DNA from 2 places in the Devosia sp. XGJD_8 genome. Region 2 is predicted to be linked to the other one. Evidence: riboswitches for the same ligand, from Rfam matches in the RefSeq annotation. Region 2 holds a riboswitch; the other holds the start of a gene.
What was found. A riboswitch is a leader RNA that binds a small molecule or an ion and turns the genes downstream of it on or off. The one in region 2 is predicted to bind thiamine pyrophosphate.
Positions count from the first base shown of each region.

Region 1: linked by a shared signal. The riboswitch ahead of ACLI1C_RS03115 (YkoF family thiamine/hydroxymethylpyrimidine-binding protein) and the one ahead of thiB (thiamine ABC transporter substrate binding subunit) in region 2 are both predicted to bind thiamine pyrophosphate.

Region 1 is NZ_JBKJHF010000001.1:677,971-689,644, forward strand. It holds gene ACLI1C_RS03105 (ABC transporter ATP-binding protein) at 1-612, opposite strand, end outside; gene ACLI1C_RS03110 (ABC transporter permease) at 609-1,406, opposite strand; gene ACLI1C_RS03115 (YkoF family thiamine/hydroxymethylpyrimidine-binding protein) at 1,441-2,049, opposite strand; TPP riboswitch at 2,040-2,153, opposite strand; gene ACLI1C_RS03120 (Lrp/AsnC family transcriptional regulator) at 2,197-2,664, opposite strand; gene ACLI1C_RS03125 (D-amino acid dehydrogenase) at 2,881-4,131, shown strand; gene pcaQ (pca operon transcription factor PcaQ) at 4,138-5,061, opposite strand; gene pcaD (3-oxoadipate enol-lactonase) at 5,217-6,011, shown strand; gene pcaC (4-carboxymuconolactone decarboxylase) at 6,004-6,390, shown strand; gene pcaH (protocatechuate 3,4-dioxygenase subunit beta) at 6,387-7,133, shown strand; gene pcaG (protocatechuate 3,4-dioxygenase subunit alpha) at 7,133-7,753, shown strand; gene ACLI1C_RS03155 (3-oxoacid CoA-transferase subunit A) at 7,935-8,657, shown strand; gene ACLI1C_RS03160 (3-oxoacid CoA-transferase subunit B) at 8,654-9,325, shown strand; gene pcaF (3-oxoadipyl-CoA thiolase) at 9,327-10,529, shown strand; gene ACLI1C_RS03170 (3-carboxy-cis,cis-muconate cycloisomerase) at 10,539-11,594, shown strand; gene ACLI1C_RS03175 (ABC transporter ATP-binding protein) at 11,591-11,674, opposite strand, start outside.
Region 2 is NZ_JBKJHF010000002.1:576,041-587,714, reverse strand. It holds gene chpT (histidine phosphotransferase ChpT) at 73-750, opposite strand; gene ACLI1C_RS18350 (YHS domain-containing (seleno)protein) at 849-1,316, opposite strand; gene ACLI1C_RS18345 (DUF1134 domain-containing protein) at 1,454-2,023, shown strand; gene ACLI1C_RS18340 (hypothetical protein) at 2,215-3,162, shown strand; gene ACLI1C_RS18335 (DUF6476 family protein) at 3,191-3,541, opposite strand; gene ACLI1C_RS18330 (RluA family pseudouridine synthase) at 3,540-4,568, shown strand; gene rpoH (RNA polymerase sigma factor RpoH) at 4,776-5,645, shown strand; gene ACLI1C_RS18320 (thiamine diphosphokinase) at 6,170-6,832, opposite strand; TPP riboswitch at 6,895-6,993, shown strand; gene thiB (thiamine ABC transporter substrate binding subunit) at 7,062-8,069, shown strand; gene ACLI1C_RS18310 (hypothetical protein) at 8,239-9,831, shown strand; gene ACLI1C_RS18305 (ATP-binding cassette domain-containing protein) at 9,818-10,471, shown strand; gene ACLI1C_RS18300 (hypothetical protein) at 10,516-11,674, opposite strand, start outside.

The DNA of each region.
Region 1 (11,674 bases), on a different contig from region 2:
ATAGATGCGGTCGGACAGGAACACGGCCTCACGCACGTCATGGGTGATGAGCAGGGCCGTCCAGCTGTGCTGCTGCCACATCGCTTGCAGCCAGCACTGCATGCTGGCGCGGGTCAGCGCGTCGAGAGCGCCGAACGGCTCGTCAAGCAGCAGCATTTCGCGCTGCTGCACCACGGTCCTGAGCAGGGCTGCGCGCTGGCGCATGCCGCCCGACAACTGCGCCGGATAGTGCTGTTCAAACCCCGCAAGGCCGAACTCGGCGAAGAGTGGCTGGACGCGTTTGCGGGCAGCGGCGCGTGCCAGTCCCTGCACCTCCAGGCCTAGCGTCGTGTTGTCGAGGACCCGCCGCCACGGCATCAGCGCATCATGCTGCGGCATGAAGGCAAAGGGGCTGGGTCGCGTCGTCAGCGGCTGGCCGTTGAAGCGGATCGTTCCGGCATCGGCTTCGGTTGCGCCAGTCAGGATTTTGAAGAGCGTCGACTTACCGGCGCCGGACGGTCCGAGAAGCGAAACGAACTCGCCCCGGCGTACCGTCAGCGAAATGTCTCCCAGCACGTCCAGGTCACCGAAGCGTTTGCGTAGATTGCGGAGCTGCAGCCTGTACCCGGTCATGGCGAACGCCTCTCGAGGCGATCCCACGGCATGACGAGGCGCTGGACCAGCACGACGATGCCGAACAGCATCAACGTCAGGGCAGAACTCACCAAGACGGCAGCCAACACCAGATCCGGCCGGAAATTGTTCTTGGCGTTGAGGATGTAGATCCCCAGCCCTTTGGCTGCGCCGGCATATTCGGCGAAGATCGCCCCGACCACCGCATAGGTGATCGAGATACGGATGCCGGCAAAGAAATAGGGCAGGGAGGAGGGCAGTCGCGCCAGCAGGAAAACGCGCAGCCGCCCCGCCCCCATCGAAGCCAGCAGCGCTTCGATATCCCGGTCGGTAGCCGCATAGCCCTGAACCAGCGCCACCAGCATCGGGAAGAACGTGACCAGCGCGACCAGCCCGATTTTGGGCCCCAGTCCGAAACCGAACCAGAGCACGACCAGCGGGGCAATGGCGACCAGCGGCAGTGTCTGGCTGATGATCAACACCGGGAACAGGCCCCGCCGAATGGGTGGGATGAAGTCCACCAGCACGGAGAAGGCGAAGGCCGCCAGTAGCGAATAGACAAAGCCAAGGGTCGTCGCGGCCAGAGTTGGCAACATATTGTCGAGCAGCGCCAGCCGGTGTTCCCAGGCCTGCGTTACAACCCGAGACGGCGCGGGCAGCGTCGTCGGTGAGATACCGGAGAACAGTGCATAGACTTCCCAGGCCAGCACCACTGCGCCGAGCGCCAGCGCGGCCGGAGCGGCTCGCAACAGTGCGGACGTGACAAGCCGCATGGATAATTTGACGATGGACATGTCGGTACCTGCGAAAGACGGAGACAGACGCGGCCTAGCGCGGCGTCGGGCTGTTCGCGGATACCGTCAGGTCGATGGTGACATGGCCGGCCGGGGGTCCGAACTGGCAGAAGGCCGCTTCGAGTGCGGCGAACACTGGTGCGGCGTCGCCTGCCAGCCTTGTGCAGAAGTTCTTGGCGCGGTCGAACACGCCGGACTGCTTGAGAAAGTCGATACAGCCGTAAATTTCGTCCATGTGATCGTCGGTGCCCATCACATAGAGCGAGAACTGCGCCGCAATCGGCGTCCCGGTATTGATGGCCGCCGCAACGGATGCCAGCGACTCTGCCTTGCGTTGCTCCAGGTTCTCTCGCGGTCCATCGAAGCGAACCGAAGCGCAGATCGCATCGTCCGGCTCGCCGGGACACCCGCGGGAGATGGTGGCCGAGAGCACGCAATGTGCACCCCCACCCGCCGCTGCCACAAACAGGTCGCGCATGGCCGGGAACAGGGTATCGGGTGGGCCCACCAGGAGCGTCGAGATGTCGTCGGTCTCGATCCGCAGCTGGTTTCGGTAGGGGTCGAGCGCGCCCAATGCGCCCGTGATGACGCCGACGAAATCGCCGGTCATTGGGTAAAGGGAAATCTGTGCGCCAGAAAACATCGCCCGCCTCGCTCCGCTGGTATTACCCAGATCAGCTAATAGGGTTTGAAGGCATGTCGCCCGCGTCTCAGCCCCGGCAATACGGAGCACCCCTGTGGATGGCTGCGAACATATAGATCGGGATCTGTCTGGCAAGCCCCTATTTGCCTATCGACGCGCCTTGGTCGGTACGGCATGGGCCATGACATTGCGGATCGCAAAGCTGGATTGAATGCGGGAGACCCCGGGCAGGCGGGACAGCACCTCGGTGTGCAGTCGCTCATAGTCAGCCATGCTCTTGGCTTCCAGCCGCAGCAGATAGTCGGTCATCCCACCCATCAGGTAGCATTCACGGACCTCGGGGCATCGCCTTACGGCGGCCTCGAAGCTCCGCAGCAGGTCGTCGGTCTGCCGCTCCAGTGAAATTTGCACGATGACGACAGTGGCGGGCTCGCTGCTGTCCGTCGCTATGATGGCAGCATAGCCGCGAATGACCCCGCTTTCCTCCAGGGCATGCAACCGGCGCAGGCAGGCGGAGGGCGACAACCCCACCGATTGGGCGAGCTTTGCATTGCTCATGCGGCCGTCACTGCGCAACAGAGCCAGCAACTTCGTATCGATCGCATCGAGGTGCATGCAGCTTCGTTCCGAAACTTGAAATATTATTGCGACAGGACGTTCTCATAGCAATTTTCGTGCAAAAATGGAGAGAAAATTCCGCCGATTGTTCGATATGGTCGTCTGATTGAGCGCAGGCGGCGACACGGGCATGTTTACCGGACCTCATCACGGTTCGCCGGGACCGGCCCGACCGTCCCGCCGCCAGCATGTCAGCCAGCCGGAGGCAGCAGCATGAAGATCATCATCCTTGGCGGCGGTGTCATTGGCGTCACCTCGGCCTACTACCTGGCAAAGGCAGGCCATGAGGTGGAGGTGATCGAGCGGCAGCCGGGCGTGGCGCTGGAAACCAGCTTTGCCAATGCCGGCGAAATCTCACCCGGCTATGCGTCGCCCTGGGCCGGGCCGGGCATTCCGCAAAAAGCCGTCAAATGGCTGATGATGCGGCATCCCCCGCTGATCGTGCGTCCGCTGCCGGATCCTTATCTGGTCCGCTGGGTGCTGCAGATGCTGACCAATTGCACAGCATCGCGCTACGCTATCAACAAGGCGCGGATGGTTCGCGTTGCCGAATACAGCCGGGATGTGCTCAAGGCCCTCCGTGCCGAAACGGGCATCGCCTATGACGAGCGTAGCCAGGGAACGCTGCAGCTGTTTCGTACGCAAAAGCAGGTGGACGGCGCCCACAAGGACATCGAGGTGCTCGAGCAATATGGCGTGACCTATGAGGCGCTGGATCGGGCCGGCTGCATTGCCGCCGAACCGGGCCTGGCCGGATCTGAGGCCAATATCGCAGGCGGGCTGCGCCTGCCCGGTGACGAAACTGGTGACTGCCACATCTTCACCACCCGCCTGGCGGCCATGGCTGCCGATCTGGGAGTGGTGTTCCGCTACGGTACAAGCATCGAAGGTTTTGATGTTTCGGGTGACGTAGTGACCGGGCTGCGCACCAGCGCTGGCACCATCACGGGCGATCGCTACGTGCTGGCGCTCGGCAGTTTCAGTCCGCTGCTGGCCCGGCAGGTCGGCATTGATCTGCCGATCTATCCGGTCAAGGGTTACTCGATCACCGCGCCGATCAGCGACGGCAGCGTGGCGCCGGTTTCCACCGTGCTCGATGAGACCTACAAGATCGCGGTAACCCGGCTGGGCGACCGCATTCGCGTCGGGGGCATGGCGGAATTGTCCGGCTATAACAGCGACCTGCCACCGCGCCGGCGAGCGACGCTGGCCCATTGCGTGAACGAGCTCTTTCCCGGCGCGGGCGACACCAAAAGCGCCAGCTACTGGACCGGCCTGCGTCCAATGACGCCCGACGGCACGCCGATCATTGGCGCCTCCAGGCTGAGCAACCTTTTCATCAACAGCGGACACGGGACGCTGGGCTGGACCATGGCCTGCGGCTCGGCACGGATCATTGCCGATCTCGTATCGGGTGCGAAGCCGGATATCGACATTTCCGACCTCGACCACACGCGCTACTGAGGCGGGTCAGCGCAGGCGCGCGGCGACGTCACGGGCAGCCTGCATCAGGCTCAGCGCCGCCAGCGTCTGTGTCGTGTCGGTGCGGGTGGTCAGGCCCACCGGTCCCACCGTTTCGTCCGTATCGACGGGCAGCAGCGCCAGACGACCATCGGCGATATCCTCTGCCACCACGCCCTCCGAAATCAGCCAGACGGCGTCGGTCTGCCGGATATAGGAGCGTCCGAAGGCGTTGGAGACGGTCTCCACTTCGTCGCGCAGATTGGTCACGCCATGGGACAGGAGCATGCGGTCCACCAGCCTGCGGATCACCGAGTCCGGCGTCGGCATCAACGTCTGGTAAGGCTCGATCATGCCCAGGTTGAACTGGCGTTCTGCCAGTAGTGGATGGTCGGGACGCACCACCATGACGACGCGTTCGGAGTAGAGGTGTTCGAAGGAAAAGCCGAGCATGGCCTCGGGCTCTGCCATGCGACCGATCACCAGGTCGACATCGCCCGTGCGAAGCAGGGACAGCAGGTAGGCGTTCGGGCCCGTTATGATGCGCGTGCGGGCACCGGGATCGTCGCTGGTGAATTGGCGGACCGCGCCGGGCAGGATGCGCGCCGACACTGTCGGCAGGGCTCCCACCTTGACCACTGTCGCCTCATGCGAGCCGCGAGCGGCATCAATCCCCTGTCGCAGCGCTGCAAGGCTTGTACCCGCATAGCGATAGAACACCTCCCCGAAAGGCGTCAGAAACAGACTGCGTCGGCTCCGGTCGAACAGTGGAGCGCCCAGCAGCTCTTCCAGCTCATGAATGGTCTTGGAGGCGGCGGGCTGGCTGATATTGAGTGCGTCTGCGGCATTGACCACGCTTTTGAGACGCGCCACCTCCAGAAAGCAGCTCAGATGGCGCAGTTTGATACGCGGATCGATGGCACGCTTCGCCATGTTCTCAGTGCCTCCAGTTATGGGTTGGCCGCATTCCGCCCGAAAATCGTCCAGTAGCCGATCGAACTATAATCCGGGGGTTATCCTCTGGTCCGAACTAATCATTTTACTTGCTCCCCGTCACCGCCTTTAATCCTCCCGAAGCGAGGGGAATAATGGCTTTTGCCCGGATCAACGACGTACTGCTGCACTATCGCCTGCAGGGACCTGTTGGCGCGCCCGTGCTGGCGCTGTCCAACTCCCTGGGCACCGACGCACGTATCTGGGACGCGGTGATTGCCCTGTTGGAGGGGCGCTATCGCATCCTGTCCTACGACAAGCGCGGCCACGGTCTCAGCGACGCGCCCGGGGGCGACTATACGATTGACGATCATGTCGACGATCTTGCCGGCCTGTTTGACCATCTCGGCATGGATCGACTGGCACTGGCGGGCATCTCGGTCGGTGGGCTCATCGGACAGAGCTTTGCGCTCCGCTACCCGGAACGGCTGGCCGGGCTGATCCTCTGCGACACTGCACCCAAAGTTGGCGACGACGCCATGTGGAATGGCAGGATGGAAGCCGTGCGCCGCGATGGCATGGCCTCGATTGCCGGAGCCGTTATGGTTCGCTGGTTCACCGAAGCATTCCGTCGCGACCGAGCGGACGAGCTGGCTGGCTGGCAGAACATGTTCGAGCGCATGCCTGTCCAGGGCTATGCCGGCACTTGCGCAGCCCTGCGCGATGCCGACCTGCGCGATGCGATTGACGCCATCGCCGTGCCCACGCTCGTCGTTGTTGGCGACCAGGATCTGTCGACGCCCGTCGACCTGGTGCGCGATGCGGCGGCCCGCATTCCCGGCGCACATTTCGAGGTCATTGCGGGCTCCGGACATATTCCTTCGATTGAGCAACCCCAGGCATTGGCGGCACTGATGACGCGATTTTTGAGCGAGGTTGGCCATGGCTAACGCAGAACTTTTCGAACGGGGCATGACGACGCGGCGCTCCGTGCTTGGCGACAGCCATGTCGATCGCGCCACGGCACGCATCACGGCTTTGGACGACGACTTCCAGACCTTCATTACCGAAGGTGCCTGGGGCTCGGTATGGTCGCGTCCCGGGCTCAGCAAGCGCGAGCGCTCGATGCTGACGATCGCCCTGTTGGCGGCCCTCGGCCACGACGAGGAGGTCGCCATGCATGTCCGTGCGACAGCCAATACTGGTTGCTCGCCCGACGACATCAAGGAGGCGCTGCTGCATGTTGCGGTCTATGCCGGTGTGCCCGCAGCGAACCGGGCATTCAAGGTTGCCAAGGAAGAACTGGCAAAACGCGAGGACAGCAAATGAGCGGCATCATCCTACCCGGCGCTGATGGTGCGCTTTACCCCCGCGACCGCGCCTGGCACCCGCCCGCCAATACGCCGGGCTACAAGAGCACGACCTTCCGCGCACCCCGCCATGCCCTGCTGTCACTCGGCCCGACGGCCTCGGAACTGACGGGGCCGACCTTTGGCCATTCCAGCATCAATCCCCTCGATAACGACCTGATTCGCAACTACAGCCAGGATGGCAGAGAGGCCATTGGCCAGCGTCTGATCGTCTACGGCCAGGTGCTGGATGAAAACGCTCGCCCAGTGCCCAATACGCTGGTGGAATTCTGGCAGGCCAATGCCGGCGGGCGCTATCGACACAAGCGCGAAGCCTATCTCGCGCCGCTCGACCCCAATTTTGGCGGCTGCGGTCGGGCCGTCACCGACGAGAATGGCTTCTATTCCTTCCGCACCGTCAAGCCGGGCGCCTATCCTTGGCCCAATGGCGGCAATGACTGGCGGCCGGCCCATATCCACTTCTCGATCTTCGGCCATGCCTTCGCGCAGCGGCTTATTACCCAGATGTACTTCGAAGGCGACCCGATGATCTGGCAGTGCCCGATCGTCGGCAGCATCGCCGACAAGGCGGCCATCGACCAATTGGTGGCCCGGCTGGACCGGCACAATACGACGCCGATGGATGCCTTGGCCTATCGCTTCGATATCGTGCTGCGCGGTCGGCGTTCGACCATGTTCGAAAACAAGCTGGAGGGAAACTGATGTTGCACCCTGTGCCAACCCTCAAGGAGACCCCCTCGCAGACCGCGGGGCCCTACGTGCATATCGGACTGACGCCGAATTTCTGCGACATCAAGGGTATCTACGACGCCGACCCCGGCACAAGCATGCTGACGCCCCAGACACAGGGCGAGCGCATCGTTGTCAGCGGACGCATTCTCGATGGCGCCGGCTCCCCCGTGACCGACGCTGTGGTCGAATGCTGGCAGGCCGATGCCGCCGGCAGTTACGCCGCGCCGATGGGGCCAAACGCCAGTTCCGCACCGGCCTTCACCGGTTGGGGCCGCCAGCCCACCAATGGCGAGGGCATATTCAGCTTCGAAACGATCAAGCCGGGCAGTGTAGCCGGACCGGACGGCAAGCCGATGGCGCCCCATGTGGCGCTGTGGATCGTCGCGCGCGGCATCAATATCGGGCTGCAGACGCGGCTCTATTTCGAGGACGAGACGGAGGCCAATGCGAACGATTTTGTCCTCAACAAGATCGCCGATCCGCGCCGCCGCACAACCCTGATCGCACGCCGCGAAGATGGCGCGGTGCCACGTTACGTGCTGGAGATCCATCTGCAGGGCGAGAAGGAAACCGTGTTCTTCGACATCTAGACAGCTTCCCGGCTGCATTCGTCCTACAAGCTCGCGGCGCGAAGGCACCGCGGTCAGGTATGAATGTGCGACATTCGAACAAATATCGTAATACGCACAAAATGCGTTGCGACATCCGGCCTCGGGCGCATAAATCAGGCTCAAGCGCAGGACGTTCCGCCCTGCCCATGGAGACCCGAAGATGGACAAGTCTGTCGCTGATCTTGCCAGCGCGGTTGAGGACGTCGCCGATGGCATGACGGTGATGGTGGGAGGCTTTGGGGGCTCCGGCGCGCCCATCGAACTTCTTCACGTCCTCATCGATCGGTTTCGTGCCACCGGCAGTCCGGGCAATCTGACCATCATCAACAACAATGCCGGCAATGGGCGCATTGGCATTGCGGCCATGATCGATGTCGGCATGGTCGCCAAGATGATCTGCTCGTTTCCCCGCTCGGCTGATCCGCGCGCCTTCACGGAAAAATATCTCGCCGGCGAAATCGAGCTCGAACTGGTGCCGCAAGGCACGCTCGCCGAGCGCATCCGCGCCGGCGGCGCCGGCATTCCGGCTTTCTACACGCCGACCAGCTATGGAACTGACCTGGCCAAAGGCAAGCCAACCGGGGAGTTCGACGGTCGCATGTATGTGCAGGAGCGTTGGCTCAAGGCGGACGTGGCGATCATCAAGGCCGAACTCGCCGACCGGCAGGGCAACCTCACCTATCGCAAGGCGGGTCGCAATTTCTTACCCCTGATGGCGGCAGCAGCCGGCCTTACCATCGTACAGGCGACGCGGATCGTCGAGCCAGGCGAGATCGATCCCGAACAGGTCATCACCCCGGGCCTCTTCGTCGACCGTATTGTGGAAGTCGCCGATGCCCAACAGGAAGAGGCGCTGATGCGCGCCGGAGTGGCCTATTCATGACCGACAAGCTCACCAACGCCCAGATCGCCTGGCGCGCTGCGCAGGACATCGCCGATGAAGCCTATGTCAATCTCGGCATAGGCTTCCCGGAAATGGTGGCCAAGTTCCAGCCGCCCGGACGCCAGGCCATCTTCCATACCGAGAACGGCATTCTCAATTTCGGCGAGGCTCCGCCGGCCGGTGAAGAAGACTGGGACCTGATCAATGCCGGCAAGAAGGCCGTGACGCTGAAGCCCGGTGCCGCCTTCTTCCATCACGCCGACAGCTTCGCCATGGTGCGCGGCGGTCATCTCGATGTGGCAATCCTGGGCGCCTACGAAGTGGCCGAGAATGGCGACTTGGCCAATTGGAGCACCGGCCCCAGGGGTATCCCCGCAGTGGGCGGCGCGATGGACCTGGTGCACGGCGCCAAGCGCGTCGCGGTGATCACCGACCACGTCACCAAGGATGGCAAGCCCAAGCTGGTCAAGCAGTGCAGCCTGCCGCTCACCGGCGTTGGCTGTGTCACCCGCGTCTACACCAGCCTCGCCGTCATCGACATCGAGAATCAGCGCTTCGTGCTGCGCGAGAAACTGCCAGGCATGAGCCTGGATGACCTGCAGGCAGTCACCGGCGCCGAACTGGTTGTCGATGGCCCGATCGCCGACCTCATCGTACCGGAGCTCTGACATGGCCGAAGCCTTCATCTGCGCCTATCTCCGCACGCCAATCGGCCGCTTCGGCGGCGCCCTTTCCGCCGTACGTCCCGACGATCTCGGCGCTATTCCGCTCAAGGCACTGATGGAGCGCCATGCCGGAGTAGACTGGCTGGCCGTCGATGACGTCATCTTCGGCAATGCCAACCAGGCCGGCGAGGACAATCGCAATGTCGCCCGCATGAGCCTGCTGCTGGCAGGCCTGCCTGTTTCGGTGACTGGCACCACGATCAACCGGCTTTGCGGCTCGGGCATGGATGCGGTCATCGCAGCCGCCCGCGCCGTCAGGTCGGGCGAAGCCGATCTCGTTATCGCGGGCGGCACCGAATCCATGTCGCGGGCGCCTTTCGTGCTGCCCAAGGCCGAGACCGCCTTTTCGCGTAATGCCGAGATCTACGACACAACCATCGGTTGGCGCTTCGTCAATCCGCAGATGAAGGCGCTGCACGGCGTCGATTCCATGCCCGAAACGGGAGAGAACGTCGCCCAGGAATTCGGCGTATCGCGCGAGGCACAGGACGCCTTTGCCGTGCGCAGCCAGGACAAGGCTGTGGCTGCCCAGCAGAACGGCCGGCTCGCCCGGGAGATCGTGCCAGTCAGCATTCCCCAGAAGAAGGGGGAGCCCATCATCGTCGACAAGGACGAGCACCCGCGCGCCGGCACCACGCTGGAGACGCTGGGCAAGCTGCGGGCCCTGTTCCCTAATGGCACCGTCACCGCCGGCAATGCCTCGGGCGTCAATGACGGGGCCGCAGCGCTGATCATCGCCAGCGAGGCAGCGGCCCGGAAACACGGCTTGACCCCCATCGCCCGCATTCTGGGCGGCGCTACGGCCGGCGTGCCGCCGCGTATCATGGGCATGGGGCCGGCCCCGGCGAGCAAGAAGCTTTGCGCTCGGCTGGGTCTGAGCCCGGCTGACTTCGACGTCATCGAACTCAACGAGGCCTTCGCCAGCCAGGGCATTGCCGTGCTGCGTGACCTGGGGATTGCGGAAGACGCTGCACACGTGAATCCCAATGGCGGCGCCATCGCCCTGGGCCATCCGCTGGGCATGAGCGGCGCCCGCATCACCGGCACGGCGGCCCTGGAATTGGCGCAGTCGGGTCAGCGGCGCGCGCTCGCGACCATGTGTATCGGCGTGGGGCAGGGCATCGCCATCGCCCTTGAGCGCGTCTAGTCTGCTTATATGAGTCCACACCGCACTTTGCTCGACGCCCTTGCCGGCGATGAAGAGATCGAGACCCTGCTCGGCGATCCAGCCCAGATCGCCGCAATGGTGCACGTCGAGCAGGCGCTGGCCAGGGCCGAAGCGGAAGCGGGCATGATCGCCGCCGACGCGGCGACTGCGATCGAGACCGGCCTTGCCGGCTTCACCCCCGATTGGGCTGATCTGGCCGCGGGCATGGCGCGAGACGGCGTGGTCATACCAGCGCTCGTCGCCCAACTCCGTCGCCGCGTTGCCGCGCCGCACGCTGAGGCCGTCCACAAGGGCGCCACCAGCCAGGACATCATCGACACCGCGCTGATGCTGCAACTGGCTGCGGTGATCCCGGTGCTCACAGACCGCCTGACCAGCCTGCTCGATGCGCTCGATGGCCTCAACGGGCGGCACGGCGCGCAAGTGATGATGGCTCATACGCGCATGCAGCGCGCTTTGCCCTATACCGTCGCCGCCAAGCTGGCGACCTGGGTCGCGCCCCTCCGGCGTACCCTGGCCGAACTCCGCGCCATTCGGCCCAGCCTGCTGGTCGTGCAGTTGGGCGGCCCGATCGGGGACCGTAGCAGCTTCGGCAGCCACGGCGATGCCGTTGCCCGCGCACTGGCCAAGCAGCTCGATCTCGGCCTTGCCGAGCCCTGGCATTCCGCGCGTGATCAGCTGATCGGCTTTGCCTCGCTGCTGTCCCTGCTCAGCGGCACGTTGGGCAAGCTGGGCGCCGATGTGGCGATCCTGGCGCAGAACGAGATTGGCGCAATAGCCATTGCGGGCGGCGGCGGCTCATCCTCCATGGCGCACAAGTCCAACCCAGTGAATGCGGAAGTCCTTGTCGCCCTGGCTCGCCACAATGCTGGTCTTGTCGGCACACTGCACCAGTCAATGGTCCACGAAAACGAGCGCTCTGGCGCCGCCTGGACCCTTGAATGGCTCACATTCCCCAGGATCGTCATTGCCACTGGCGCAAGCCTGCGCCTGGCCAGGCTGCTGGTAGACCAGATCGATTTTCCTGCCTCGGCAAGTTCCTAGAGCCGCAACCCCGCCGCGTCGAAGGCAAGGCACGCCGCAGGGTCGAGACCGATGGTTACCTGAGCTCCAGCCGGAATGCG
Region 2 (11,674 bases):
GGGCTCCGCAGAGGCTAACGCTGCAGTCGATTATGAATGTCACATCCTACAGATTGGTTAGCAAAGTCCTGACTATTCTGCCGCGGGCTGCTCGCTCTTGGGCGTGGCGGTGAAAAAGAACTTGTCGTCTTCCAGCCCGATCTTGATGTCCATGTCGGTCATGCGCGCCAGTATGCCCGTATAGAACGGCTGGATGCCCCGCGCATCGACAAACCCCTCGTCGGGCGTGCCCGCCAGCAGGCCCGCGCAACCCGATGGCACCAGCGTCTTCTGCCGCTTTTCCGGATCGCTCTTGGAGGTGAATTCGAACCGCTCATTGCCTGCATCACCCAGGATCGCGGCCGTCACCTGCCCGCCGCGCGGCACCGACATGGCGGCGATCAGCAGCATGTTCATGAACAGCTTGGCCTTGTGCTTGGGCAGAAGGATCAGCGGCACGTTCCATTCCAGGTCGGCCTTTTCGATCTCGAACAGGATCCGCGCCACCCGCTCGCATTCGCGCGTGTCGATATCGGTGCCCGAGGTCGAGGATGCGCCATAGGCCAGGCGCGCGAATTCCAGCTTGGCGCGGCTCTGCTTGGCAGCGCTGGCAATAAGGTCGCGCGCGCCCTCCGCCATTTCGGTCTGGTTGGGGTCGGCCAGCACTTCGAGCCCGTTGCCGATCGCGCCGATGGGGTTGATCAGGTCATGGCAGACGCGGCTGCACAGCATGGCCGCCAGGTCGGTTGCCTTGAGCTCGATGATGTCCATCTGGGCAGTCTCCGTAAGAATCAGTTTTGCCGACATTAGAGGGTGATCCGCCAAAGTGGACAGATGTTTTGCGCCCCCGATCGCGTTGCGGGTGGATTTCAGTTGATGGACAGGCCCTTGGAGAGTTCGGGCCAGCGCGCCTCGGCCTCCCGCGCCGCCTCGTCCGGGGCCAGCAGGAAGGCCTCCCGGTTGGCAGCCGAATAGAAGAGATAGAGCCGCTGCTTGAACACGGTGTAGATGGTGGGATTGCTGTCCGAGACATAGCCCCGCGCAATCCCCATCGCCCCGTGCCCCCCAAACTGCGGCGCATAGATTTCCGGCGCACCCTCGAAGATGTCGCGATTGGCCGCGGTGGCAAAATGCCAGGGCACCTTGTTCCAGATATACTCGAAATCGGCCCGCCCCGGCAGCGGCTCGGCCTCGGTGAAATAGCTCACCGGATCCCAGCCATAGATGCCCACCCCGGTCAGCGGATCGGTCACGATCAGCGTCACCACCGACTGTGCGCGCACCCCCGGAATGGCAAGCGAAACCATGCCCAATAGCGGCAAAACAAAGGCAAGCATGGTTAAGATTTGTTTAGAGGTTTGCTTCATCATCGACCCAATGATCGGCACGCTGGCGACCAAATGTCCGCCACAAAGGTACGGTTGAAGCCTTAACGACTTCGTAACCGCCGGCCTGCCCTCCCTGGGAGACTTCGATGTTCAAGCGCCTTGCCCTTCTCCTCGCTCTCGTGATCGCAATGGCGGCGCCCGCACCGGTGGCATTCGCCCAGGGATCGCTCAGCGACACCTATTCCGGCGACGACCTGGTCGATAACGGCAAGGCCTTTTTCGGCTCGACCTCGCAGGGCCTCGCCTCGCTGGTCGAGCGGGCCGTCAGCCAGTTCGGCCTGCCCAATGGCTATATTCTCGGCGAAGATGCCGGCGGCGCCCTCTTTGCCGGCGCCCGCTATGGCGAGGGCGTGCTCTATACCCGCAATGCGGGCGAGTTCAGCGTCTTCTGGCAGGGCCCCTCGATCGGCTTCGATATTGGCGGCGACGGCTCCAAGGTCATGGTCCTGGTCTACAATCTCAACCAGATCCAGGACGTGCTGGGTCGCTTTGCCGGCGTCGATGGCTCGGCCTATGTGCTGGGCGGCTTCGGCATGACGGTGCTCAAGCGCTCCAACGTCGTCATGGTCCCCATCCGCTCCGGCGTCGGCGCCCGCCTCGGCCTCAATATCGGCTACCTCAAGTTCACCAACGAACCCACCTGGAACCCCTTCTGATCCAGCCGCAAACGCGCGGCTGCAGCTGGCAGCAGGCCTGATCACGCTTGTGCAAGCGCCCCAGTCTGGCCCGTGACGGAACGCTCGCGACCCGTTAGGGTTAGTCACTGGCAAATGTGGCATCAGCCGCGCTGAGCTGTCAGAATGCAATTGCTCGTATCGCGTGCTGATGCGGTGCCGGAGTTTGGCCGATGGTCATCGAGAACATCCTCTATTTCGCGCTGGGCCTGCTCGTGGCCGGCCTGGTCTCGCTGATCATCCTGCCGGCGGTGTGGAAGCGCGCCGTGCGTCTCACCAAGCGCCGCATAGAGGCTGCCACCCCCATCACAATGGCCGAGTTCCGCGCTGACAAGGATCAGCTCCGGGCCGAATTCGCGCTGTCGACCCGCCGGCTGGAGGTCCATGTCGAGACCCTGCGCCAGCGCCTTGCCGAACAGCTTGGCGAGGTCAATCAGGCGCGCAGCGATCTCGGCCTGCTCAAGGCCGAGCGCGAAAAGAACGCGGCCATCATCAGCGAGCTCGAGGCGCGCGAGGCCGAGCTGCGTACCCGCCTGGCCGAACTCGAGCGCGAGGGCACCGATCTGGCGCAGCGGCTGCGCATGCGCGACCGCGAATTCGAGGCTCGCAATGAGGAGCTGGAAAAGCTCCGCGACGCTCTGGCCGGTCGCACCGACGAGAAGGTGGCCGATGCCGAAAACCTGGTCATTGCCGAAGCCCGCATTGCCAGCGCCGAGAACCGCCTCAATGCCCTGCTGGCCGAAACCAGCCCTGTAGTGGACGCGGCCGACCAGTCCCTGGCCGATCGTCTCAACCTGGAAGACGACGTCGAGACGCTCCGCAAGCAGGTGCTGGACGTCGAAAATACCATCCTGTCCGATTGGGACACCGAGCGGGTCGACGAAACCGCGCTGCGCGAAAAGCTCAACGACATTGCCGCAAATGTCAGCCGGCTCGTCTACGCGGTCGATACCGAAACCCCGGCGCCCAGCGCCGAGCCGGAAAGCCTCTTTGATCGCGTGCAACGCTTCGCCGCCGATGACGAGGCCAGCGACGCCCTCCCCATCGATCCGCCACCCCGCGACCGCCGCGCCTCGGTTTCCGACCGCATGACGGCTCTGCGCGAGATTCAGAGCCGCTAGCCCTCCCAGTAGAGGAGGCCGGGTGGGGCTACTGCCCGATCACCACTTGCCGCGTCATCTCGCCCGTCGTCTGGTCGAACAGCGCCAGCGTGGTAACGCCGTCCAGCACATAGGTGACATTGATCGCCCCCTCGCTGAGTTGCGCCGAGACCACTTCGGCCCCGGCGGGCAGCGCAACCGCCTCCGCCACCACTGGCGGCGGGGCGTCGCGCATCACGCGATAGACAAGGGCGATGCCAATCGCCATAAAGCCCAGCAACAGGATGCCGATCGATATCCCGAACGACCGGCGCGCCTTGCTGAACATGGCCAGCGCCTCGGGGGACAGCGGGGCATCCGCCTTGGGGCCGTCTGGCCCAGTCTCGTAAGGATCGCTCATGGCCGAAAATACCGCTGAAGAGTTTGAGGGCGACGAAGTCGAGGTCGTTGTCGATGCCGACATGGCCGGCGGCAGGCTGGATGCCTCGCTGGCCAAGGTGCACACCGTGCTCAGCCGCAACCGCATCAAGGATCTGATCCTGGGCGGCGCCGTCACGATAAACGGGGCAACCGTCAGCGAGCCCAAATACCGGCTTAACGCGGGCGAGACAATCGTCCTTCTTGCCCCACCCCCAGAAGACGCCGAACCGCATCCGGAGAATATCCCGCTCGACATCCTTTACGAGGATGACCAGCTCATCGTCATCAACAAGCCCGTCGGCATGGTGGTCCACCCCGCTCCCGGTTCGCCAGATGGCACGCTGGTCAATGCTCTGCTCTTCCATTGTGGCGATAGCCTGCAGGGCATTGGCGGCGTCAAGCGCCCCGGCATAGTGCACCGGCTCGATCGCGACACGTCCGGCGTCATGGTAGCGGCCAAGACCGAGCGGGCGCATCGGCACCTGTCCGACCAGTTCGCCGACCACGGCCGCACCGGGCCGCTGCACCGCGCCTATATCGCCTATGTCTGGGGCTCGACCGAAACCGCCAAGGGCACGATCGACGCTCCGCTCGGCCGCGACCAGAACAATCGCCTCAAGCAGACCGTGCGCCAGGATGGCCGCGAAGCGATCACCCACTATTTCGTCGAGGCGCGTTTTGGCGATCCGGGCTGGGACATTACCCGCGTGCAATGCCACCTTGAAACCGGCCGCACCCACCAGATCCGCGTCCACATGGCCCATATCGGCCATCCGCTGGTGGCCGACAGCGTCTATGCCTCGGGCTATGCCACCAAGATCAACAAGCTGCCACCCGACGTTGCGGCGCCCATCCAGGCGCTCGGCCGGCAGGCCCTCCACGCCGCCGAACTGGGCTTCGAGCATCCGGTGACCAAGGAAGAACTGTTCTTCGAGGCGCCACTCCCGCCCGATCTGCAGGCGCTGGACGATGTCCTGCAGGACTATGACAAGGCCTTTGCGCGCTAGAACAGATTGAGGGCAAACTGCAATCTTCGCGCAAGGTTGGTCGCCCATAGTGCAACCCATGGGCGACAGCGACGTTTGCAAGGGTTGACCTCTTACAAAAGACAAAATGTCGCCTATATATCCATCGTAGTCTGACGATGGTCCGAAAGGGCATCGCGGACTCATGTCCGCCCGCGTCATGCGGGGGAGCCAGAAAGGGGTGCGCATATGGCCCAGACAAATCTTCCCGTCCTCTCCACCGAAGGGGGCTTGAGCCGCTATCTTCAGGAGATCCGCAAGTTTCCCATGCTGGAGCCGGATGAAGAATACATGCTGGCCAAGCGCTACAAGGAACACGCCGATCCCGGTGCCGCACAGAAGCTGATTACCAGCCACCTGCGTCTCGTGGCCAAGATCGCCATGGGCTATCGCGGCTATGGCCTGCCCATCTCCGAGGTGATTTCGGAAGGCAATGTCGGCCTGATGCATGCCGTCAAGCGCTTCGAGCCCGAAAAGGGCTTCCGCCTGGCCACCTACGCCATGTGGTGGATCCGCGCCGCCATTCAGGAATATGTCCTGCGCAGCTGGAGCCTGGTCAAGATCGGCACCACCGCCGCCCAGAAGCGTCTGTTCTTCAACCTGCGCAAGGTAAAGGGTCAGATCGCCGCGCTGGAAGACGGTGCGCTGCATCCCGACCAGATCAAGCAGATCGCCACCACCCTCAAGGTCACCGAGGACGACGTGGTGTCGATGAATGCCCGTCTCTCGGGTGACGCCTCGCTGAACTCGCCGATGCGAGCCGACGAAGGCTCGTCCGAATGGCAGGATTGGCTGGTCGACGACACCCCGAGCCAGGAAACCAGCCTGGGCGAAAGCCAGGAATTTTCCGAGCGCATGGGGCTGCTCAACAATGCCATGGACGTGCTCAACGAGCGCGAACGCGCCATCTTCCAGGCCCGCCGCCTGCAGGATAATCCCGCGACGCTCGAAGAGCTGGCCCAGCAATATGACGTCAGCCGCGAACGCATCCGCCAGATCGAGGTCCGCGCCTTCGAAAAGGTCCAGGACGCCGTCAAGGAAGCCGCCGCGGCCCACTGAGCCAGGCAAGGAATGTACAAAGGCGGGCAGCAATGCCCGCCTTTTTGTTTTGTCTGTCTAACGGACAACGCCTGCCTCAGTCGTCCTTCCCTCCCCCTTTGAGGGGAGGGGCTTGGCTCCTGGCCCCCACCCACAGATCGTCACCCTCGGGCTTGACCCGAGGGCTCTTCACTTGCCGAACGTCGTTAAGTGCAGTCCCCTCGGGTCAAGCCCGAGGGTGACGACCGTGATTGCTGGGGTGTGCGGCGGCCGGCACCAACTTATCCCCCTCGCCAAAACCCATGCCATAATCTCCCCATCACTCCGCATGGGCGGCCTGCAGGCGAACAGTGGCTGGGGTGAGCCGGGCGCGGGCTTTGCCTCTCGCGCAGGTTCGAGACCTGGCCGCAGCATGGCGAGCGATCATGCTGCGCGATAACCGGGACTGTTCCAAAAACCGGCGCCCCGAGGCGGCTAACGTCTCGTTTTTAAATTTCCAGAGGCGATAGCCGCCTCGGGGTCCGTCTCTTCAATGATAACCGCGTTCAGGCGGCGCTTTGGCACGCCTCGATCATGTCCCAGAGCCGTTCCTTGCCCAGGATCAGCAGCCAGGGCGTCTCATCCTCCGGCACGATCTCGATGCGCCCACCTGTCCCCTCATTGGAGGTCCCGATCAGCCCGCCGGGCTCCAGCATCAGCCCATCCATCGGATAGAACAGCCCCCTCGATCGCATGAAGCGGATTGGCAGCAGCGGATGGATCGATACCCGCTCCCGCGCCGCTGCCTCGAAGGCGATCGGCCCCACCACGGCCAGGGCCACATCCACCTCGTCCACCAGCAGCAGCTTGCGGGTCGGCGCATATTCGAGCACCGCGCTCAGCGCCGCCAGCGTATGGTCGAGCCGCTTGCCGGTCATGCCCAGCGCCAGCGTCACCGGCGCCCGGGTCGAATAGAGCGACTTCTGGAAATCGGTGGTGAGCTGCTCGGCAATATGGATGACCCGGCTCCGCGCCTCCCATTCCGAGCGGTCGGCAAGCGAATCGAGGTCCCCGATGATGGCGGCTGGCAGCAGGCCCGCATCGCCGATCGCATCGGCACCGCCGTCGGCGCCCACCAGGGCGATCCCCCGCGCCGCCAGCTCCACCAGCAGGGCGGGGTCCACGGCGCCGCCGCCGACAATGGCAATGGGGCGATCGAATACGACCATCGGCGCATCCGCAGCCGGCACGGAAGTGTCTTGCACTGTCACAAAGCTCTCATTAAGTGTGAGGCGTCTCGCTGGGGTGTTCCGGAAGTCTCCGGAGCTGAGAATTACCCATTGAACCTGAACCAGGTCATGCTGGCGGAGGAAGCTCGAGATGGCAAGGGCATCTCGCCGCCCTCACCATTGACACCCCCTTCACTCATGGCCGTGACACCATTGAAGGGAATGACCCATGGTCAAATTCACCCGTCTGGCGCTTGCGGTCCTCACCGGACTGTTCGCCACGCCCACGCTCGCCGAAGAGGTGCCGATCCTCAAGATCTACACCTATGACAGCTTCGCTGCCGAATGGGGCCCCGGCCCCGGCCTCAAGGCCGGCTTCGAAGCCATCTGCGGCGGCTGCATCGTCGAGTGGGTCGCCACCGACAGCTCCATCGGCGCCCTGCGTCGCGTCCAGCTCGAGGGCGAAACGACCGAAGCCGACCTCATCGTCGGCCTCGATACAGCCATTGCCGGCGAGGCTCGCGCCACCGGCCTCTTCGCTGACCACAGCCTCGACCTTGCCGCGCTCACCCTTCCCGAGCCATGGACCGACGCGCAGTTCGTGCCCTTCGACTACGCCCATTTCGCCTTCGTCTACGACACCGACAGCGTCACCACGCCGCCCAAATCCTTCGAAGAGCTCATCGCCCTGCCCGCCGACTTCAAGATCGTGGTGCAGGACCCGCGCTCGGCCACGCCGGGCCTCGGCCTCGTTCTGTGGATCCGCGCCGCCTATGGTGACCGCGCCCCCGAAATCTGGGCCGGCCTCAAGCCGCATATCCTCACCGTCACCCGCGAATGGAGCGAGAGCTACAACCTCTTCCTCGAAGGCGAAGCCGACATGGCCCTGAGCTACTCGACCTCGCCCGCCTACCACATCAGCGCTGAAGGCGATGACACCATCCACGCTGCCCTGTTCGAAGAGGGTCATCTGGCCCAGACCGAAGTGGCCGGCATTCTCAAATCCTCCGACAAGCAGGAACTGGCCAGGGAGTTCCTCGCCTACCTCGCCTCCGCCGAGGGCCAGAAGGTGATCCCCACCACCAATTGGATGTTCCCCGTCATCGACCTGGGCGCCGACCTCGACCCGGCCTTCGCCACCCTGCCGCAGCCAGCCAGGACCCTGACGCTGACCGACGCCGAAATCGAAGCCAACAGCCAGGCCTGGATCGACGAAATGCTGGCAGCGGTCCAGTAGGCACTGAAGTGACCACAAGCACGGAGCAGCACCTCCCCCTTGATGGGCTCCGACCCGTCCCGCAGGGCAAATCGCTCCAGTGGAGCGATTTGAGGAGAGGAGGCTGGGAGGGGGTGACGGCCAGGCACGATGCCTTGGCTTGGCCCCTCCCGGGGATCGGTCGAGATCAATGCTGACCCTACCCCACCGGCCCTTGCGCATCGGGGCTGCCATCACCCTGGCCGCCGCCATCGCCACCCTGGTTGCCCTCGTCCTCTGGGCCATCCTGGCGGCCACCACCGGCGCCGAGGGGAACGCCTCGCGCATCGACATCCCGCACCTGCTGCGCATGACCTCGATCCAGGCCGGCCTGACCACCGTACTTTCCCTCGCGGTCGGCACCGCGCTCGCCTGGTCGCTCAATCGACTGCGCTTTCCCGGTCGGGACCTCGTGGTCGGCCTCTTCGCCTCGGCCATTGTCACCCCCGGCATGGTCGTCGCCTTCGGCCTTCTCTCCATCTGGGGCCGCAATGGCTGGATCAACCAGTTGAGCGAGGCCCTGTTCGGCGTCTCCATCGGCAATCCGGCCTTCGGCCTCTCGGGCATCCTCTTCGCCCATGTCATCCTTGATGGCGCCTTCGCCGCCCGCATCCTGCTGGCCCGGCTCGACGCAATTCCCGCCGCCCGTCTCAAGACCGGCCAGTCGCTCGGCCTCACGGCCTGGCAGCGCTTCGCCATCATCGATTGGCCTACCCTGCGGGGGACCATGCCCGGCCTTGCGGCCATCATCTTCCTGCTGGCCTTCACCAGCTTCCCCATCGTGCTGCTGCTGGGCGGCGGCCCGGCCAACCAGACGCTTGAAGTCGCCATCTATGCCGCCGTTCGGCAGGATTTCGATCTCGCCGGCGCGGTGCGTCTGGCCGCCACCCAGATCGCCGTCTGCTCGGCCGTCATTCTGGCGGCATCTGCCATGGGTCCCATTCCCACCAGTCTGGGCACTTCGGCCGCGCCGCGCTGGCGCGATGCTGCCCCTGCCCGCCTGCTCCAGGCACTTGTGCTGGCGCTCTGCATCCTCGGCTTCGCGCTGCCGCTGCTGTCGGTACTGTTCGATGGCCTGGCTTCTGGCCTGGGCAGCCTGCTCGCCCGGCCGGCCTTCTGGTGGGCTGCCGCGAGCAGCCTGTTGATTGGCGCTGCCTCAGCCATACTGACACTCGTGCTGGCCATGCTGCTCGCAATGGGCCGCGGCGCCACCGCCGACGGTCCGCTGCGCACCCTGCTGGGCATGCCGGCCTATGCCTATCTGGCCGTGCCTGCCGTCGTCCTCTCGCTCGGCTTCTTCCTCCTGGTGCGCCAACTCGGCATCGCCCCCGCCACGGCCGCGCCCTTCGTCGTTATCCTGGCCAATAGCCTCCTCGCGCTGCCCTTCGCCATGGCCACGCTTGGCCCGCCGCTCGAAGCCATTGCCCGCAGTCGGGGCAAGCTGATCCGCTCGCTTGGCCTGTCCGGCTGGCGTCAGTTCGCTGCCGTTGAATATCCTCTTCTGGGTCGCGATATCGGCGTCATGCTGGCTCTGGCATTCTGTTTCTCGCTGGGTGACCTGGGCGTCATCGCGCTATTCGGCACCCAGGATTTCCAGACCCTGCCGCTGATGATGTTTCGCGCCCTGGGCTCCTACCGCAGCAATGATGCCTCGGCCATTGCCGCCATCCTGCTGATCGGCACCATCATCGCCTTTATCGGCCTGCCCCGGCTCGTTGAAAGGATCGCCAATGCTGCGCGTTGAGAACCTGACCTTCGCCCATCCCGGCCAGGCGACGCCCTATGTCTTCTCGTTCGAGGCTGATGCCGGCGAGATCACCGCCATTTCAGGCGTCAGCGGTTCCGGCAAGTCCACCCTGCTCGACCTTTTGGCCGGCTTCCTCGAGCCCACCAGCGGGAAGGTGACACTGGATGGTCAGGACCTGCTGCCATTGCCGCCCGAGGCGCGGCCGGTCTCCCTTCTTCTGCAGTCGGAAAGCCTGTTCGATCATTTGAGCACCACCCGGAACATTGCCTTGGGTCTGCCTTCGCGCACTGACAAGGCACAGGCCCTTCAGCGCGTGGCCGATGCGCTCGCCGAAGTCGGTCTTGAAGGCCTTGGCGATCAGCAGGCCGCGACGCTGTCGGGTGGGCAGAAGCAGCGTGTCGCCCTCGCCCGAACCCTGCTGCGCGCCCGGCCGATCCTGCTGCTCGATGAGCCCTTCTCGGCCCTGGACGACGAGACCCGCTCGGTGATCCGTGACCTCGTACGCACTCTCACCACGCGCCATGGCTGGCACACGATTCTGGTCAGCCACCACGCCGATGATGTCGAAGCGCTCGCCAATCGACGCTACGTCCTTGAGAGCGGACGGCTGTCACCAAGTGGCGAGACCAAAAAGTAATCCCCGGACCAGGTCCGGGGATCTAGACTGCCGCCATGAGCGAGTTATTCAGCCCAGGTGGCAAAGACCTTGTCGAACAGTGCCTGCGCCGTCTCATCCTTTTCCAGGGTGATAATGGCGTTGCGCCCCGTGCCATAGACCACAGCAAGGTCCATCCAGCGGCGGTTTTCCAGAAGCTCGGCATTGGTGGTCGCATCGGCCGGCGTGGCGCTCAACGCGAACAGGAACGAATTGCCCACCACCCGGGCGGACGCGCCGACCAGGGCGGTGCCGGGCACCAGTTCCTCATTCTTCAGCAGCACGCCCGGCAGGTTGGCGATTGTGCCACCGATAAAGGTGTCGCTCACCCGGAAGTCGACTTCCATCAGATGGCTTGCCGGCAGGCTGGGATCGGAATTCTTGCGAATGGTGATGTCCACGCCCAGATTGCGCGCCGGGATGCTGGCCGTCGCCTTCAGCGTCGGCAGGCCGAGCTCGTCGACCCCTTCGCTCCATTCCACTGTGCCCGAGAAGGGCACGGCGCCAGTGGCACCATCCTGGCTGGCTTCCAGCAGCAGGGACTGGCTGCCCGCCAGCACGGCCGGATCGACCGAAGCAGCGGGGTCGTTTGCCGCGAGTGCTGTAGCATCCTCGCCCGGCAGGCGTTCCTCGCCCTTGTCCTCGCCAGCATTCACATCGGGAAGTACGGACTCCGTGCCTGTCGGCTGCACGGGCTCTGGCGTCGGCTCGAGGCGATCCTCAATCTGCACGCCGTCCAGTTCGGTACCGGCCAGGCCATTGGTCGTGGTTGGCGAGGTGTTGCCCGGGCCGACCGCGGCATCGGTACCGGTATTGGCCGGCTGAACCGGGTCCAGCGTTGGTGTCGTGGTCGTCGCATCGGCTGTCTCGGTCACCGCAACCTGGCCGAACATCTGGTCGAGATCGACATAGCCCTCGCGCCAGGCCCAGAAGCCCGCGCCGCCGGCGCCGGCCAGCAGAATGGCAAACACGACGAGGAATATGGTCAGCCCGGAGCCGTTGTTCTGCTGCAGAGGTGCATCGGCAAAGCCCGAATCGTCGGCATCATCGGCGGCCTGCATCGCGGCAGGCGCACCAGCCATGGAGTCGGGCACTGGTGTAGCCGTCTCGCCGCGCGCTTCACGGTCGAGGGCCTCTATGGCGCGTTCGATCGCCCCTTGCGCTTCACTCGGATCGGGCTCGACC